Regions from separate parts of the Bacillus sp. Bwzl_19 genome, predicted to be linked through region 3. Evidence: riboswitches for the same ligand, from Rfam matches in the RefSeq annotation. Region 3 holds a riboswitch; each other region holds the start of a gene.
The links. A riboswitch is a leader RNA that binds a small molecule or an ion and turns the genes downstream of it on or off. The one in region 3 is predicted to bind S-adenosylmethionine.

Region 1 (4,542 bases), 280 kb from region 3:
AACACATATGCGTATGAATCTGCGTCTCATTTTTCACAGAAGACGTCGTTAATCGGAATGCTTCTGCGGCCCAAGTTAAATATTCATCCCAATCCTGCGTTTTTAACGGCAGCCCTTCGCGGAGCGCAGGTTCATCGACTTGGATAATCTGAATACCTGCATCTTCAAGCGCTTTAACTTCTTTTCTGAGGGCAAGCCCGATCTGGAAGGCGATTTCTTTTCTTGAAATATCCACGCGCGGGAATGACCAGTTTAAAATGGTGACAGGTCCAGTCAGCATGCCTTTCATATGCTTTTCCGTCAGCGATTGGGCGTAGAGCGTATCTTTTACCGTCATCGGTTCGATAAATTCGACATCTCCGAAAATGACAGGCGGACGTACGCAGCGTGAACCGTAAGACTGCACCCATGCATATTTCGTAAAGGCGAATCCGGCCAGTTTTTCACCGAAGTATTCTACCATGTCCGTCCGTTCAAATTCTCCGTGAACGAGCACATCTAACCCGATTTCTTCCTGAATGTCAACCCAGCGCTTCGTTTCCGCATTAATAAAGGCTTGGTATTGTTCGTCCGTCCACTCTTTTTTTCGCCATTTTTGGCGTGCGCTCCGCACTTCAGCAGATTGAGGGAAGCTTCCGATTGTCGTCGTCGGCAGAAGGGGAAGACCGAGTGATTCATTTTGCAGCGCCAATCGTTCCTCAAAGCTTGCAGGACGGGAGAAATCTTTTTCCGTCAGCTGATTCAGTTCTTCTTTTTGAGCTGAGTTCGCCCCTGTTGCGAAAGCTTTCAGTGCTTTCAGTGCCGCTTTGGACTCTTCGATCTGCGCACTGACGGCCGCTTTGCCGGACAGGAGGCCTTCTTTTAAGACACCGAGTTCCGCCAACTTTTCTTTAGCGTATGACAGGCCGTTCAGCAGATCTTTTTCAAGATGTTCGTCAGGGTGTTTTGCCACCGGGACGTGCAGAAGGCTGCTTGAAGGCTGAATCCATAATTCCTCTATGTCAGCGTGGCTGAGGATATCAAGAGTCGCATCAAGGCGTTCTTCAGCATCGATTTTCCAAATATTGCGGCCGTCAATCACACCCGCTGCCAGCACTTTATCTTTCGGGAAGCCGTGTTTTTTCAATTGCTCCAGGTTTCTGCCTTTATCATGCACGAAATCAAGCCCGATTCCCTGTACAGGATAAGAAACAAGTTCTTCATACGCATCGACCGAATCAAAGTATGTCTGTAAAAGGACGTTCAGCCCTGAAAGCTCTTTTGTGATCGATTCATAGAGTTCTTTTGCGGCGCGGACATCTTCAGAAGAAGCTGTCACAAGGGCTGGCTCATCAATCTGAACCCATTTGACGCCTTCTGCTTCAAGCTCTTTCAGCAGCTGAACATAAAGAGGGACAAGGCGCTTTTGAATCGCTTTTGCTTCTGATTCTTCGTAACCTTTCGCAAGCGTGACAAATGTGTACGGACCGACAATGACGGGTTTCGTTTCCACTCCGAATTCTTCTTTGATCCGGCGGTAGTCGTCAAGCTGTTTGTTTCTCGTCAGACGGAATTCAATGCTTTCGTCATATTCAGGAACGATGTAATGGTAGTTGGTATTAAACCATTTCGTCATTTCACTGGAAACGGCGTCTTTTACACCGCGGGCAATCGCGAAATATGTATCAATGGGGTCCGTAATGCTGCGGAATCTTTTCGGAATCCAGTTAAAGCTGACGGCTGTATCGAGCACATGGTCATAATGGGTGAAATCAGAGACCGGCACAATATCAATATTTTGGTCAAGCTGTGTTTTGACAGCTGATAAGAATAAACCGTCAAGCTCTTTAAGAAACGTTTCTTTATCAGTTTTTCCTTTCCAATAAGCTTCAAGCGCTTTTTTCCATTCTCTGTTCAAGCCGATTCTCGGAAAACCAAGATTCGAAGTTTTAATAGTTGTCATTAAGTCTCCTCCTTTAAGTGAGATGTAACAAAAAAGCCTCTTTCTCATGAGAGAAAGAGGCTTTAACATCAAAATGTAAGCCTCTCTTATCTCTCAGATCACGTCTGATGGAATTAGCACCGTGCCTTAAGAGACAATCGTCTCGGCGCAAAAATCACGCGCCCCATTTCACAATGGAATTACGGTCGGTTGCTGTTGGGGTCAAAAGGCCAATCCCTCGCCCAACTCTCGATAAGAGAAAATATTTCAATTTTTTTGAAAAGTTACATCATTTGTTGGTTATCTTATCAGCTTATTCAGATCACTGTCAATAGAAAATCTCACATTTTAAAAAATTGATGATGTGACAAGCTGATCAATCATTATATGAGAAACATATCAGAAAGACAGCAGCTGTGCCTGTTCGGCTTTTTCCATCAGCACATCAGGCGCGTCTAAATACAGAAATCCGTTCCCGGCCAATGTTTTGGCGATATCCAAGGGAAGGGTCCGCCGCACAAGTTGGGCGTAAACTTCTGCCTCAGAAAGCGTCCGCTGAAACGAGGCCTGTTCAAGCCCTTTTATTAAGGCAAGCGCTCCGCTCACATGCGGGGCGGCCATCGAAGTGCCCGTCAGCTTCCCGTATTTATGGTTGGGAAGGGTGGAGAGAATGTTTTCGCCGGGAGCCACCAGGTCAATCTCTTTATTTACGTTTGAAAATTCTGACGATTTTCGCGCGACTGAGACTGATCCGACGGCAATTACTTCGTTGTAAGCGGCCGGATACGACAGTTCCTCTGTCCGCTCGTCTCCGTCGCCTTCGTTTCCTGCTGCGCAAACGACCAGTACACCGCTTTTTACCGCATTTGTGACGGCTTCTTTCAGTTCAGGCACATCGCTCGGCCCGCCGAGTGACATAGAAATGATATCAGCCTTTTGTTCAACAGCGTAGTTGATGCCGTTAATGATCCATTCGTATTTTCCGCTGCCGTTTTGACCGCCGAGAACTTTCACGATTAAAAGGCTCGCTTCCGGCGCAACTCCCGAAATTCCGCCGTTTGAATCATTGGCGGCAATCGTTCCGGAAACATGTGTCCCGTGTCCGTTGTAATCGGAAAACGCGTCTTCTTTGCCTCCGTCATCATCGGTGAAGTTTTTCCCGCCGATAATCCGGTCTTTCAAATCAGGATGATTAACGTCACAGCCTGTGTCAAGCACTGCGATTTTAATATCCTTGCCTTTAAACCCTTTTGCCCACAATTCTGGCGCCTTAATCACTTTAATACCCTCAGGAAGCTCGTTCACATCCATGATTTGCTCATCCGTGACATAAGGAATCAACCGCATTTCACCATTCATAAAAAAGCCCTCCTTTTTTATGCTTGCGAGTGGATTCAAGGGTGTTGCTACTATTTTATGGCAGAGCCTGCCGCGCGGAAAGAGTCATTTGAAGCATTTTCATAAAAAAGGCGCAATCTATCGCACTAAAAAATTTCAAATAAATGGATAGTTTAACAGCTTTCATTTTGATTCATCACCCGGTAACGCTATAATTGGAAAATGGGAAAGGAGAAGAGGTATGAAGATAAGTGAAGCATTATACGACTATTTTTCAGGACAGGTTGATCAAATTGCGGAAGATTGGATCGAAACGATGGAAGATTCGGATCCGAATTCAATTTATTCTTTGACAAATCCCGTCATCAGAGAAGAACTGAAGGAGCAGGATAAAGAATTTTATCGGCATATTAATAACATGTATATCATGCCGGAAAAAGAATTTTTAGAAGAGTTCGAGCAGTGGGTGATTGAGCTTGCGAAAGACCAGAAGCATCTGGATACTCCCGTCCAGTACGTTGTCCGTGAATTCATGAGAAACCGGAGGCTGTATATCAGTTATTATGACGCGTTTGCCGATGAACATGAATCCGCGTTTGCTGAGGGAGAAAGGAAGAGATGGGAGGATTTAATTGTCCAAGTATTTGATTTTACAATATACAAGTTTGTCGATCATGCCGAGCATAATTCAAAAATGCAGCTGAATGCGCAAAGAGAAATGATTTTAGAGTTAAGCTCGCCGGTTATTACACTGAGCAAACGGACGGCGCTTCTGCCGCTTGTCGGAGATATTGACACGGAGCGCGCCAAATTCATTCTGGAAAATACGCTGAGCACATGTGCGGATCGGCTGATTGAGCATCTGTTAATTGACTTGTCAGGCGTAGTCGTTGTCGATACGATGGTGGCGCACCAGATTTTTAAATTAATTGAGGCGCTGAATCTGATCGGCGTTACGTCCACTTTATCCGGAATCAGGCCGGAAATTGCCCAAACCGCCGTACAGCTCGGTATTAATTTCTCAGATATTACGATCAAATCCAACCTCGCTCAGGCTCTTAATTACCATCAGTAACATACATAACAAAACAGGCTGCCGAATCACTCCGGCGGCCTGTTTTTATAAAAACAACAGTGAAACGAGACAGCTCGCGCCGAATAACAGAAGCACGAGCAGGAAAAAGAACCAATCGGCGCGGCGCACAGTAACCGTTCTGTAAAATGTGCGGTTTCGGCTGCCCGTAAAGCCTTTAGACTCCATCGCGATCGCTGTTCGTTCCGCC
Region 2 (4,542 bases), 1.5 Mb from region 3:
TTTCAGGCTGAAGAACCTCATCCGGAACGCCCGGAACATGAACGGGGCTGTGCAGACCGAAAATGCTGTCTGCTGTCATGTCTGTCTGATCAAGCGTGCCGTCAATTGCGGCTTTGACCATCGCTCTTGTATACGAAAGTTTCATCCGCTCTCCGACTCCGTACCCTCCGCCGGTCCAGCCTGTGTTGACCAGAAAGACTTGAACGCCGTGTTCGTCGATTTTCTTCCCGAGCATTTCGGCATATACGTGAGCCGGAAGCGGCAGGAACGGTGAACCGAAGCACGTGGAAAAAGTCGTTTGCGGAGATGTCACACCGCGTTCGGTTCCGGCAAGTTTGCTGGTGTACCCGCTTAAGAAATGATACATCGCCTGCTCCTTCGTCAGTTTGCTGATCGGAGGGAGCACACCGAATGCATCCGCCGTTAAAAAGACGATCGCCTGCGGGTGGCCGGCAATGCTAGGCTGCACGATATTGCCGATCATCTCAATCGGATATGCGGCTCTTGTGTTTTCCGTGTAGAAGGAATTGTCGTAATCCGCCTCACCCGTTTTCTCATCAAGCACAACATTCTCAAGAACAGACCCGAAGCGGATCGCGTGAAAAATCTGCGGTTCTTTTTCTTCGCTCAGATTTATACATTTAGCGTAACATCCGCCTTCAATGTTAAAAACGCCGGAATCAGACCAGCCGTGCTCGTCATCGCCGATCAGTTTCCGGTCCGCATCGGCTGAAAGCGTCGTTTTCCCAGTGCCGGAAAGACCGAAAAACAGGGCGACATCGCCTTTTTCACCGACGTTGGCTGAGCAGTGCATCGGCAGAATATCCTGCTGCGGGAGCAGAAAGTTCATAATCGAGAATATTGATTTTTTCATTTCTCCGGCGTACTCGGTGCCGCCGATTAAAATGACGCGCTTTTCGAAGGATACAATAATAAATGTTTCAGAATGCGTGCCGTCCGTTTCCGGATCAGCTTTAAAATGCGGAGCTGAAAGAATGGTAAACGGCTGTGCTTGCGGATCTTTTTCATTCGTCTCCGGTCTGATAAACAGCTGGCGCGCGAATAAATTATGCCACGCAAATTCATTTACGACTGTAATCGGCAGTCTGTATTTTTCATCTGCGCCTGCGAATCCTTCAAAAACAAACAGTTCATCTCTCTGTTTTAAGTAGCTGACGACTTTGGCGTACAGCTTTTCAAACGCTTCTTCAGAAATGGGCTGGTTCACCGCGCCCCAATCAATTTGATTTTCTGTGCTTTTTTCACGAACGATAAATTTATCTTTAGGTGATCGGCCCGTATATGCGCCGGTAGTGGCGCGTACGGCGCCTGTTGATGTCAGCGTTCCTTCATTTCGGCTGATCACTTTTTCAGTAAGTTTTGGAGCTGATAAATTATGATGCACATTCGGACTTGCGAGTAACGCTTGAAGATCTGCGGTTAAATCAACTAATTTCATAAAAACCTTCCTTTGCCGGTTTATTTGTATTTCGCTGAATGTGGAATTAGTATAACATATATATAAAAATAGTCTATACTATTTATTATTTTTTGTTTGTGTTTTTTCCATTGCTTCCCGAAATAAAGGCGCGTAATCGCTTTAATTCATATTGACACTTTCCGCCCTTTTACGATAAGATATTTCATTGAGCGGATACTCTTATCCCGAGCTGGCGGAGGGACAGGCCCGATGAAGCCCAGCAACCGGTTTCTCTGTAAAAAAGCAGGTGAAAACACTGTGGGAAACCAAGGTGCTAACCTGATGCAAGGTTTAATATTTCCTTGAGCGATAAGAGTGAAAGGCACACAGACCAAACCCTTTCCTCGAGTGGAAAAGGTTTTTTTATTTCATAAAATATGCCAATTAACATTCTCTGATATAGTATGACATTGTATTAAGAGGGAGCGAGTTCCGTATCATATGAAAAGGTCTTGCAAAAGATCTTTTTTCAGGAGGAAAAGTAAATGAGTAAAAACCGTCGACTATTTACATCTGAATCTGTTACCGAGGGTCATCCGGATAAAATCTGTGACCAAATTTCTGACAGTATCTTAGATGAGATTTTAAAAAATGACCCGAACGCGCGCGTAGCCTGCGAAACGTCTGTAACAACAGGTCTTGTGCTGGTAAGCGGAGAGATTACAACATCAACATACGTTGACATTCCGAAAACAGTCCGTGAAACGATTAAAGAAATCGGCTACACACGGGCTAAATACGGATTTGATGCGGAGACTTGCGCTGTTTTAACATCAATTGATGAACAGTCTGCGGATATCGCGATGGGTGTCGATCAGGCTCTTGAAGCGCGTGAAGGCACAATGAGCGACGCTGAAATCGAAGCGATCGGAGCGGGGGACCAAGGTCTGATGTTCGGTTATGCGTGTAACGAAACGAAAGAGCTTATGCCGCTTCCGATCTCACTGGCGCATAAATTAGCCCGCCGTCTGAGCGAAGTCCGCAAAGAAGACATTCTTCCGTACCTTCGCCCTGACGGAAAAACGCAAGTTACCGTTGAATATGATGAAAACAACAAACCTGTCCGCATCGATGCGATCGTCATCTCAACTCAGCACCATCCGGAAATTACGCTTGAGCAGATTCAGCGCAATCTGAAAGAGCATGTCATTAACCCTGTCGTGCCTGAGGAACTGATCGATGAAGAGACAAAATACTTCATCAACCCTACGGGACGTTTCGTAATCGGCGGTCCGCAAGGTGATGCGGGGCTTACAGGCCGTAAAATCATCGTTGACACATACGGCGGATATGCACGCCACGGCGGCGGCGCGTTCTCCGGTAAGGATGCGACGAAGGTAGACCGTTCAGCGGCATACGCTGCGAGATACGTAGCGAAAAACATCGTGGCAGCAGGCCTTGCTGATTCTTGTGAAGTGCAGCTTGCATACGCAATCGGCGTGGCACAGCCTGTTTCTATTTCCATCAATACGTTTGATACAGGAAAAGCTTCTGAAGAGAAACTGATCGAAGTCGTACGGAATAACTTCGACCTGAGACCTGCCGGCATTATTAAAATGCTTGATTTGCGCCGCCCGATCTATAAGCAGACTGCTGCTTACGGCCACTTCGGACGCCATGATGTGGATCTTCCTTGGGAGCGTACTGACAAGGCGGATGCGCTTCGCAAAGAAGCACTAGGAGAATAATTTTATAGCCGCTTACTTAAGCGGCTTTCCCTTTTTGCAGATGCTGCCATGCTGATTTTTTACATAGCGTGAAACCAATGGCGTAACAAAGCGTCTATAAAAAGGGGGTCCAATTAGAAAATTACACTTATGGAGGCTATACTATGTGTGGATTTGTCGGTGTTTTTAATAAGCATCCATTAACTCAAACCGCAGATCAAGAAGAGCTAATCAAACAAATGAATCAAATGATCGTTCACCGCGGTCCTGACAGCGATGGGTATTATCATGACGAGCACGTCGGTTTCGGCTTCAGACGGCTCAGTATTATTGACGTAGAAAACGGCGGACAGCCTTTATCATATGAAGACGAAAAATATTGGATCATTTTTAACGGCGAAATCTATAACTACATTGAATTGAGAGAAGAGCTTGAAGCGAAAGGCTACAAGTTCAATACAGATTCCGATACCGAGGTGCTCCTTGCGACATACCGCCATTATAAAGAAGAAGCTGCTTCAAAGCTTCGCGGAATGTTTGCGTTTTTAATCTGGAACAAAGCTGACCGTGTCATGTACGGCGCGAGAGACCCGTTCGGAATTAAACCGCTGTATTACACAACCATCGGGGACAAAGTGTATTTTGCTTCTGAAAGAAAAAGTTTAATGGCCGCTCAAAACGGTATTGATCTTGATACAGCTTCTTTACAGCAATATATGTCTTTCCAATTCGTTCCTGAACCGAGCACGCTTGACGCTGAAGTGAAAAAAGTCGAGCCGGGCAGCCAGTTTACGATCCGCCCGGAAGGCGATATCGCGTTTAAAACGTATTTCAAAGCGAACTTTAAGCCCGTTCAGTCTGATGAAGATAAATTGGTGAAAGAAGTCAGAGACGCAATCTTTGACTCTGTCAAAGTCCACATGAGAAGTGACGTTCCCGTCGGCTCGTTCCTATCAGGCGGTATTGACTCTTCTTTTATCGTCTCAGTTGCGAAAGAATTTCACCCGAACCTGAAAACATTTTCTGTCGGCTTCGAGCAGCAGGGCTTCAGTGAAGTTGATGTAGCGAAGGAAACAGCTGCCGCGCTCGGGATTGAAAATATCAGCAAAGTCATTTCTCCAGAGGAGTATATGAACGAGCTTCCGAAAATCGTCTGGCACTTTGATGACCCGCTTGCAGATCCGGCGGCGATTCCTTTGTACTTTGTCGCGAAAGAAGCGAAAAAACATGTAACGGTTGCGTTATCCGGGGAAGGCGCGGACGAGCTGTTCGGCGGGTACAATATTTACCGTGAACCGCTGTCGCTTAAACCGTTTGAACGCATTCCGTCCGGACTGAAAAAAATGCTTCTTCACGTGGCGTCGGTCATGCCAGAAGGAATGAGAGGGAAAAGCC
Region 3 (4,542 bases):
ACAGAGCCGTCTTCCTTCACCTCGATGACACGCCCTGTCACACGGCTGCCGAGTCTCGGCTCTTCTTTTCTTTCCGAAGAGTGAATAAACCCGCGGATGCCTTCATCTGTAATAATGAAAGAGCCTGATGCAATCAGCCTGTACACCGTTCCCGTCAGTTCTTTATTCATCATCTCTTCGCCTGCATCTGTAAATAATTCGCTGATGATGTCCTCCGGCGCCGGCTTGGCAAACATGCGCCCGCGGTTTGTCACCTTAAGCATGCAATACAGTCTGTCGCCTTTTTGCGGCCAGACGGATTTATACGGGGGCAGATGCTCCGTTGCGACGAGCGCGTCTTTTGACAGACCGACGTCGACGAATACGCCCATATCCTCCACTTGATCCGTCACTTCCACCCATCCGTAATCATAAAAGCTGATGAGCGGCTTTTTCATCGTCGCCGCGAGCCTTTCCTGATGGTCGACGTAAATAAATACGTCCACTTCATCTCTGTCTTCGATATCCTCTGTGATTTCACTGTTATGTAAAAGAACCGTATCCTCGCCGTCAGTTAAAAAATAACCGAAATCGGTTTGGTGATCTATACTAAGCGTGAGCTGCTGCCCTGGTCTCATGTTATCGTCCTTCCTGCTTCGCCCGTATGAGGCTGATGTTTTTCCCATTTTTTCCAATTCACACAAATTCATGCTTTATGCTGTTGGACATTTCTCTTTATTCTACTATAATCAACTCATAAGTGAAATGTTATAGGAGGTTTTCTCATGGCAAAAGAAAGTTCTTTTAATATCGTATCAAAAGTTGAATTTCCCGAAGTTCAGAATGCGATTCAGATGACGCTGAAAGAAATCGGCACGCGCTATGACTTTAAAGGATCTAAAAGCGATGTGAGTTTAGAAAAGGAAGAACTTGTCCTGATTTCAGATGACGAGTTTAAATTGAATCAGCTCAAAGATGTGCTGAGCGGCAAGCTGATCAAACGGGATGTGCCGACGAAAAACATTGAATACGGCAAAATTGAAAATGCCTCGGGAGGCACAGTGCGCCAGCGCGCGAAGCTTGTACAGGGCATTGATAAAGACAACGCAAAAAAAATCAATGCAGTGATTAAAAACTCCGGCTTGAAAGTAAAGTCGCAGATTCAGGACGACCAAGTGCGCGTCACCGGAAAAAATAAAGATGATCTGCAGCAGATTATTGCAGCCGTCCGCGGTGCAGACCTGCCGATTGATGTTCAATTTATTAATTTTAGATAAATTATGTGATTCCTATTGATTATTGTCTCTATTTTCGGTAAATTTGGAGAAAGGGATTTTCACAGTTAAGTTTTGGAAACCCATGACAATTAAATGAACGTTCTTATCAAGAGAAGCCGAGGGACTGGCCCGACGACGCTTCAGCAACCGGTGTAATGGTTTACCCAAACCATGACCAAGGTGCTAAATCCAGCAAGCTAATAAACAGCTTGGAAGATAAGAAGAGAGACAAATGATCACAAAGTCTTCTTCTTAAGAAGACTTTTTTTATTTCTCTTTTTTCCTTGCTGAATGTGATGAAGGAGGCAAACAATGGGACTATTACAAGACTTGGAAGAACGGATATTAATCGGGGACGGCGCGATGGGCACTCTCCTTTATTCCTACGGCATTGACAGATGTTTTGAGGAACTGAACGTCTCAAAGCCCGAGGAAATCAAGCGGATACATAAGGCTTACGTGGAAGCCGGGGCAGACATCGTTCAAACAAACACGTACGGCGCGAATTTTATTAAGCTCTCAAGATACGGACTTGAAGATGACACGAAAAGAATCAATCAGGAGGCGGTCAGAATCGCGCGCGCTTCCTCAGACGGCGCTTATGTTTTGGGAACGATGGGCGGCATCCGCACCTTCAACAAAAACGCCTACAGCCTTGAGGAGATTAAACGCAGCTTTCGGGAGCAGCTTTATTTACTGCTTCACGAGGAGCCGGACGGCCTGCTCTTGGAAACATACTATGATTTAGAAGAAGCGCGCGAAGTGCTGAAGATCGCCAGAAAAGAAACGGAACTCCCGATCATGCTGAACGTTTCCATGCACGAACAGGGCGTGCTGCAGGACGGAACACCGCTTCGGGAAGCGCTCAGATCAATTGCCGGCCTCGGCGCTGATATAACGGGAATCAATTGCCGGCTCGGCCCGTACCACATGATTGAAGCCCTTACCGAAGTGCCTATTTTCCGTGACGCTTATTTATCGGTCTATCCGAACAGCAGCCTTCCGTCTTTAGAAGGAGGCCGGCTTGTTTATGATACGGACGATGCCTATTTCCGGGAGAGCGCCATACAATTCCGCACTCAGGGCGCGCGCATTATCGGAGGCTGCTGCGGCACAACGCCCAACCACATCAGAGCCATGGCTGATGCGGTCCACGGACTTTCACCCGTTACTGATAAAGAAGTGAAAATCAGACGGGAAGAAGAAGTCATCTCAGTCCGGGATGAACGGACCGATCCGGGTTTAGACGAAATCGCCGCGCAAAAACGGTCAATCATCGTAGAGCTTGATCCGCCGAAAAAATTGAATTTTGGCAAATTTCTGAAAGCGGCGGCTGAATTAAAGGAAACCGGCATAGAAGCGCTGACGCTCGCCGACAATTCATTGGCGACACCGAGGATCAGCAATGCAGCCTGCGGTTCATTACTGAAAGAGCGCCTTGATATCCGTTCTCTCGTCCACATTACATGCAGAGACCGCAATATCATCGGCCTTCAGTCACATTTAATGGGGCTGGATACGCTCGGGCTCACCGACATTTTAGCCATCACGGGCGATCCTTCAAAAATCGGCGACTTTCCGGGAGCTACCTCCGTCTATGATTTGACGTCCTTTGACTTGATCAGGCTGATTAAGCAATTCAACGAGGGCATTTCTTTATCAGGGAAACCGCTCGGCAAGAAAACGAACTTTTCCGTAGCCGGGGCATTCAATCCGAATGTCCGCCATCTTGATAAGGCGGTAAAACGGCTGGAGAAAAAAATCGAGTGCGGAGCCGACTACTTCGTGTCTCAGCCTGTTTACTCAGAGCAGCAGCTCATTGACATTCATCATGAAACGAAGCATCTCAAAACGCCGGTGTATATCGGCATTATGCCGTTAACGAGCAGCCGCAACGCAGAGTTCATTCATCATGAAATACCGGGCATTAAGCTGTCAGACAGCATCCGGGAAAAAATGGCGCAGGCCGGTGAAGATAAGCGGAAGCAGAAAGCCGAGGGCCTTGCCATCGCCAAGTCGCTTCTTGACACGGCGTGCGAACTGTTTAACGGAATCTATTTAATCACCCCGTTTCTCCGTTCTGATTTGACGTCAGAACTCGCAGCTTATATTAAGCAAAAGGATGAAAAACGGGCTGATGTATATTTGCATTGATGTGAAAACAAGCCGCCTGATATGACAGGCGGCTTTTTCATGGTACGATACAGAAAAAGAATCAAGCAAAGGAGGATTTTTTTTATGGTTGAAGTAAAACCCATCACCGCAGAAGACACGTACGCGATCAGACACAGCGTGCTGCGCCCCCATCAGACGATAGAGGATTGTAAATATGATCAGGACAGCGTAAAAGGAGCTTTTCATCTCGGAGGTTTTTACGACGGACAATTGATCAGCATCGCTTCTTTCTATCCGCAGTCTCAGCAGGCATTAAAAGCTGAGCCCGCCTACCAGCTGCGCGGCATGGCGACGCTTGAGGAATACCGGACACAAAAAGCGGGAAGCACATTAATCGCCTATGCAGAACGGAAACTGGCCGATATGGGGGCGGCGCTTGTCTGGTGCAACGCCAGATATCACGTGAAAGGATATTACGAAAAGCTCGGCTGGACAAGCATCGGCAGCCCCTTTGACATACCCGGCATCGGCCCGCATGTGATCATGTATAAAGAACTCGCTTGAAACAGACAAAAGCCCTTGGCGTCTCTTATAAGGGCTTTGTTTTGTTATTTTTAGCGTTAAGCGAATCCGTACATCACGTCCCACTCCCCATGCTTTTTTAAGCGCCGCTATTGACGCTCTCCCGCTTTTTTATTACCCTTTGTTCATTAAGCAACAAGCAATTCGGCAAGGACGGCAGGTGTGAAACGATATCTGTCAATTGCTGATTTCAGCTATTTTTTAAGAAAAGGGAGTAAAAGATGAATACGATCCAAAAACCGAAAATCCCGAAAGAATTGCCGGTGCTTTCTTTCACCAAAGCGCTTCAGGACGAACAGATCAAAGATGTCATAATTGAAAACGAAATCATAAGCGGAAAACTGCACAGCCTGCGCGCTGAAAAAGTCATATTCAGAAACATGGTTTTTACAGATGTCTCTTTCAGACATATGGAATGTACGGATGTTCTGTTTGAAAAATGTGATCTCTCAAACGCTGATTTCAGCGGAAGCATCATCCATAGAACGGTCTTTCAGCATTCAAAACTTCTCGGCCTGAACTTGGCGGATTCCGCTATGCGCAATGTGCGGTTTGAAGACTGCCTCGCAAATTACAGCTCGTTCAGCTA
Region 4 (4,542 bases), 320 kb from region 3:
GACATCCTGAGACTGATAGCCGCGCCGGGCTGAAATATCCTGAATCTCCTTGTCAAATGCCGCGAGAATCCGATCTTTTTCAGCTTCGGTTACATCATATTTCTCCGAAAGCTCAGGCGGAAGTTTTTCAATGTCCCACTGCTCATAGATTACCTCTTGTTCGTCTAAAAAGCGCGCTACTTCTTCCTGATTTTCAATGATCGTATTCTTTTCATCATGAATTCTGATTGTCGCCATTTTGCATTCCTCCTTTTATTTTACGAGCTGCGGCCGAAGTGACAGAAGCTTGATGTGACAGCCGAATAAAAATTCATAGGCTTCCAGCACCCTTTTCGCCTCAAACGCGGTCCGCCCCCATGCCGTAATGCCGTGATTGCGGATTAATACCGCGCCTGATTCGGTGTCTGCATGGCGCACGAAACTTTCGGCCAATGCCGGGATGTGCGCCGGATTGTCAATGATCGGAACGGTCACCGACGCGTTTTCCTCCCACAATCCGAGCGCCTTAATAATCTCCTGCCCCTGAAAGGTGATTTGTTTTTCATCTCCGTAGAGCTCTGAAATGACATTATTATTAACGGTATGGACATGCAGACAGCAGCCCGCGTCTGTCTTTTTGTATAAGTAAGTATGGAGAAGCGTTTCTGCCGAGGGTTTTAAGGAATGGCCGGTCTCAGCGGGCCTCCCGTTCTCATCGACTAAGAGAAAATCTTCGTCTGTTTCTTTTCGTTTGTCTTTGCCGCTTGCCGTAACGAGAAAAGTCAGCGGCCCGTCGGATACTTTAATGGAAAGATTTCCGCTCGTTGCCGGAAACCAGTCTCTTTCAGCCAGCTCGCGCTTTACCTCGGCAAGTTCGCGCCAGCGTTCTTCTTTTGCAGCCATGCCTGCACCTCCCCGATGTTTTCGATGCCTGTTTTCACCTCATGAAAATCTTGAAAAGGCAGATGCCGAAGACCGAGTTCTTCGCATTCAGTCAAAAGATAATCCCTTGCAAAGCACATATCGGATAATTTTGCAGCCTCGAGGTCCGTGACCGAATCACCGATCATAATGAGAAAATTCTGCTGATCGGACAGCTTTCGGATCACTGACGGTTTGCAGCAGCCGCATTGATTCGTGCAGCCGCCGTCACAGGCGTGCGGCCAATTGATATGAATATATTCATTGTCAAAGGATGCATGATTACAGAAAATCCGCTCCTTTTCTACGATGCCTTCCAAAAGCGGATGCACAAAAAAGTCCATTCCCCCGCTTACGATATAAAACGGGAGATCGTTTGACCGGACAAACGAGACAAAATCCAAAAAGCCGTCCCTTAATTTCGCATCCTTCAGGATAAAATCAGTCAGCTCTTCTTTTAAGCTACTCGGCAGCAGCCCGAACATCCGGCCGACTCCTTCCTGAATTGATAGGCTTTTAGACAGAACACCGTCTTTTAATTCAAGCCACTCAGGAGGCGCGAATTCTTTCATCATACTGACAATGTTGTCGTTCATGGTAACCGTTCCGTCGAAATCACAAATAATCAGCGGTGTGCGGGTCATACGGCTTCCACCCTTCCCCATTTGTCTAATGCGAGCTGAAGATCTTTGCACGACGCGGCTTTTTCTTCAATCGGCTGGGCTTCAAGCACCGCATCAATGATAGCGCGGAACGCTTTGCCGCCGCCCTCTGCTCCGTTCGGATGGCCGTGAACGCCTCCGCCCGCATTTATGATGTGATCAATGCCGAAATCACGCATCAAAAACGGCACCATGCCGGGATGAATGCCTGCTGACGGGACGGCAAACGAGGGATGAAAGACATCGTCTTTTACACATTCATCGTGAATCGCAAGCGCCGACTCCTTCGGCAGTGCAACAGATCCGTAAGGTGACGGAAATAAACTGAAATCAGCGCCGCAATAGCGGTTCAGCTTGCCGAGCAAAAGCGCATGCGATAAACCGTAAACGGGAGATGATGTGAATGCGCCGCTGACTGCCGGATGCGCCATAATCGGAAGCGGGATTTCACCGTCTTCCGCAAGGCTTTGCATCACATCCAAACCGTAGGCGAACACATTCAGCAAGAGGGCGTCCGCCCCGAGCTCCGCCGCGCGTCTCGCTTTATCCCGCAATTCAGCAGTTCTCCCCGTCAGGTTCACGGCATACAGCGTTTTATGCCCCGTCTCCTCCCGGGTTTCCTTCAGGACTTGTTTTCCTTCAATAATGCGGGTTTCAAACGGAGCCAGCTCATTTTCAAAGAAAATTTCGTCGTCTTTAATAAGATCCACGCCGCCGAGCGCCTGCTGTCTGAGCTGTTCTTTAATGTCACGGAGATCCCGTCCGATCACCCCTTTAAATATGCTCATCAAAAGCGGTCTTTCAAATTCGCCCAGCAGTTTGCGGATGCCGTATATGCCGAACTTCGGCCCGGGAAGAGAGCGTTTAAACCCTTCGGAAAACTCAAGATCAGTCAATTTTATTTTTCCGTCCAGTGACAGCTTTCCGAATACAGTCGTCAGGACGGCGGGTATGTCTCTTGAGAAGTTCGCCTCAGGATAGGCGATGGTGATGACGGCCTGTTTTTCGTTTTCCGGGGTTCCTTCTTTCTCCTCAACTTTTACGACCCGGCCTTTATGCTTTCTGAGCTGTTCCTGCTTCACAAGGGGCAGATCTGTCCAGGAACCTACCGTCAGCCCCGCTGCAATCTGTTCCGCCCGCTTTTCACTATCTGTTGTGTCCGTCAGAAGATATGTTGCCAATACTTCGCTCATGCGTGAACGCCTCTCTTTCTTTCGAAAAACATAAAAAAACCTCTTCCGTATGAGCAGAAAGAGGCTTCGTGTTATGTCCGAATCTTATCTCTCAGCTCCTGCTGCAAGAATTAGCACCGTGCTTTAACAGTCGGTTGCCGGGCTTCATCGGGCTCGTCCCTCTGCCTGCTCTTGATAAGAATAATGATTTTATAAAGTATTTTGAATTATCGCATTGTTATTTTGATATGTCAATGCTTTTTCGGGTGAAAAGATTGAGTTTCCCGATCCGTTCCGCAGCCTCTTTAAGTCTTTCTTCACTTGTCAGAAGACCGACTCTGATATAGCCCTCCCCCCATTTTCCGAACCCGTTTCCGGCTGCGACCGCGACATTTGCTTTTTCCAGCAGCAGATCTGAAAACGACTGTGATGTATAACCGTCCGGCACCGGGAGCCATGCAAAAAAAGAGCCCGCGGGAGCCGTGACATCCCAGCCGATATCGCGGCATGCTGCAATCCATGCATTTCGTCTCGACTCATATCTGTCATTTTGCGCTGCGACGCACGCCTGATCAGCTAAAAGAGCTGCTGCCGCCGCCTGCTGCGCGGCGGGAAACAGGCTGACAAACATATGATCCTGATAAAGGTTGATCGCTTCGATAACAGACGCGTTTCCGGCGGCAAATCCGACACGCCAGCCCGCCATGTTATAAGTTTTTGACAAGGTATAGATTTCAATTCCTGTCTCTTTTGCACCTTCCGTCTGCAAAAAGCTCAGCGGTTTATGCCCGTCGTAGCCGACTGCTCCGTATGCGAAATCATGTACGACACAAATGCCGTTTTGTTTTGCAAAGCTGACCGTTTCCTCAAAAAACGCCTCTGTCGCCACAGCACCGGTCGGATTATTCGGATAATTGAGATACAGCAGCTTCGCCTCATTCTGCACCTTTTCAGGAATTGCGCTGTAATCAGGGAGAAACCCTCTATCTTCCGTCAGCGGCATCATTTCCATTTTCGCTTTCGCAAGGGCGACACCCGACCAGTAATCAGGATATCCGGGATCAGGCACAAGAATTGTATCTCCCGGGTTCAAAAGACATTGCGGAAGCTCTACAAGTCCCGCCTTGCCTCCGAACAGCACGGCCACTTCCGTTTCCGGATCAAGCGTAACCCCGTACTCCCTTTCATAAAATTCAGCGGCTGCTTTTTTGAAGCTGTAAGCGCCCCGGAAGGATGAGTATTTATGATTTTCCGGCCTTTCGACGGCGCGCTTCATTTCCTCAACGATATGCTGAGGCGTCGGTTGATCGGGGTTCCCCTGTCCCAAATTGATGACGTCTTTGCCTTCTTTCAGCTTTTGATTCACTTTTTGCACCAATGATGCGAAAAATTGTTCCGGCAGCTGTTTGAGTACATCAGAGATTTCAAAGTTCATATTTTCACCTTCTAAAAATTTCTTGAAATGATAGTCCATCATCATATATGGTTAAATAAAAAAAGTAAAGAGAAACTTGGGGTGTTGAAAAAATGAAATGGACCGTTTCTTGTTTGCAATTTGATATTTCATACGGAAATCCTTCAGAAAACTTCAAAAAAGCAGAATCTTTGATTGAGCAAGAAAGCCGCCGCGCTGATGTCATCGTGCTTCCTGAGTTATGGACGACCGGCTATGACCTCACACGGCTTGACCAGCTGGCGGATGAAAACGGCGAAACCTCGGTACAATGGCTTAAAAAAACGGCCAAAAGATACAATGTACACCTCGTTGCCGGATCTGTCGCGGTCAAAGAAGGAGAAAATGTCTATAA

Region 1: it holds a riboswitch for S-adenosylmethionine, as region 3 does, so the genes downstream of both, metE (5-methyltetrahydropteroyltriglutamate--homocysteine S-methyltransferase) here and ACW5MY_RS05730 (bifunctional homocysteine S-methyltransferase/methylenetetrahydrofolate reductase) in region 3, are expected to answer to the same signal.
Region 2: it holds a riboswitch for S-adenosylmethionine, as region 3 does, so the genes downstream of both, metK (methionine adenosyltransferase) here and ACW5MY_RS05730 (bifunctional homocysteine S-methyltransferase/methylenetetrahydrofolate reductase) in region 3, are expected to answer to the same signal.
Region 4: it holds a riboswitch for S-adenosylmethionine, as region 3 does, so the genes downstream of both, mtnW (2,3-diketo-5-methylthiopentyl-1-phosphate enolase) here and ACW5MY_RS05730 (bifunctional homocysteine S-methyltransferase/methylenetetrahydrofolate reductase) in region 3, are expected to answer to the same signal.

The regions. Positions count from the first base shown of each region.
Region 1 covers NZ_CM142729.1:1,374,331-1,378,872, forward strand. Annotated here, with positions in the region: gene metE (5-methyltetrahydropteroyltriglutamate--homocysteine S-methyltransferase) at 1-1,942, opposite strand, end outside; SAM riboswitch class I at 2,026-2,180, opposite strand; gene ACW5MY_RS07335 (S8 family peptidase) at 2,321-3,280, opposite strand; gene ACW5MY_RS07340 (STAS domain-containing protein) at 3,501-4,334, shown strand; gene ACW5MY_RS07345 (energy-coupling factor transporter transmembrane component T family protein) at 4,380-4,542, opposite strand, start outside.
Region 2 covers NZ_CM142729.1:2,639,020-2,643,561, reverse strand. Annotated here, with positions in the region: gene pckA (phosphoenolpyruvate carboxykinase (ATP)) at 1-1,459, opposite strand, end outside; SAM riboswitch class I at 1,658-1,796, shown strand; gene metK (methionine adenosyltransferase) at 1,966-3,168, shown strand; gene asnB (asparagine synthase (glutamine-hydrolyzing)) at 3,312-4,542, shown strand, end outside.
Region 3 covers NZ_CM142729.1:1,093,080-1,097,621, reverse strand. Annotated here, with positions in the region: gene ACW5MY_RS05740 (CvfB family protein) at 1-665, opposite strand, end outside; gene ACW5MY_RS05735 (YajQ family cyclic di-GMP-binding protein) at 765-1,256, shown strand; SAM riboswitch class I at 1,357-1,479, shown strand; gene ACW5MY_RS05730 (bifunctional homocysteine S-methyltransferase/methylenetetrahydrofolate reductase) at 1,569-3,410, shown strand; gene ACW5MY_RS05725 (GNAT family N-acetyltransferase) at 3,495-3,935, shown strand; gene ACW5MY_RS05720 (pentapeptide repeat-containing protein) at 4,175-4,542, shown strand, end outside.
Region 4 covers NZ_CM142729.1:1,408,909-1,413,450, reverse strand. Annotated here, with positions in the region: gene ACW5MY_RS07515 (1,2-dihydroxy-3-keto-5-methylthiopentene dioxygenase) at 1-237, opposite strand, end outside; gene ACW5MY_RS07510 (methylthioribulose 1-phosphate dehydratase) at 253-882, opposite strand; gene mtnX (2-hydroxy-3-keto-5-methylthiopentenyl-1-phosphate phosphatase) at 840-1,544, opposite strand; gene mtnW (2,3-diketo-5-methylthiopentyl-1-phosphate enolase) at 1,541-2,755, opposite strand; SAM riboswitch class I at 2,837-2,936, opposite strand; gene ACW5MY_RS07495 (pyridoxal phosphate-dependent aminotransferase) at 2,973-4,169, opposite strand; gene ACW5MY_RS07490 (carbon-nitrogen family hydrolase) at 4,262-4,542, shown strand, end outside.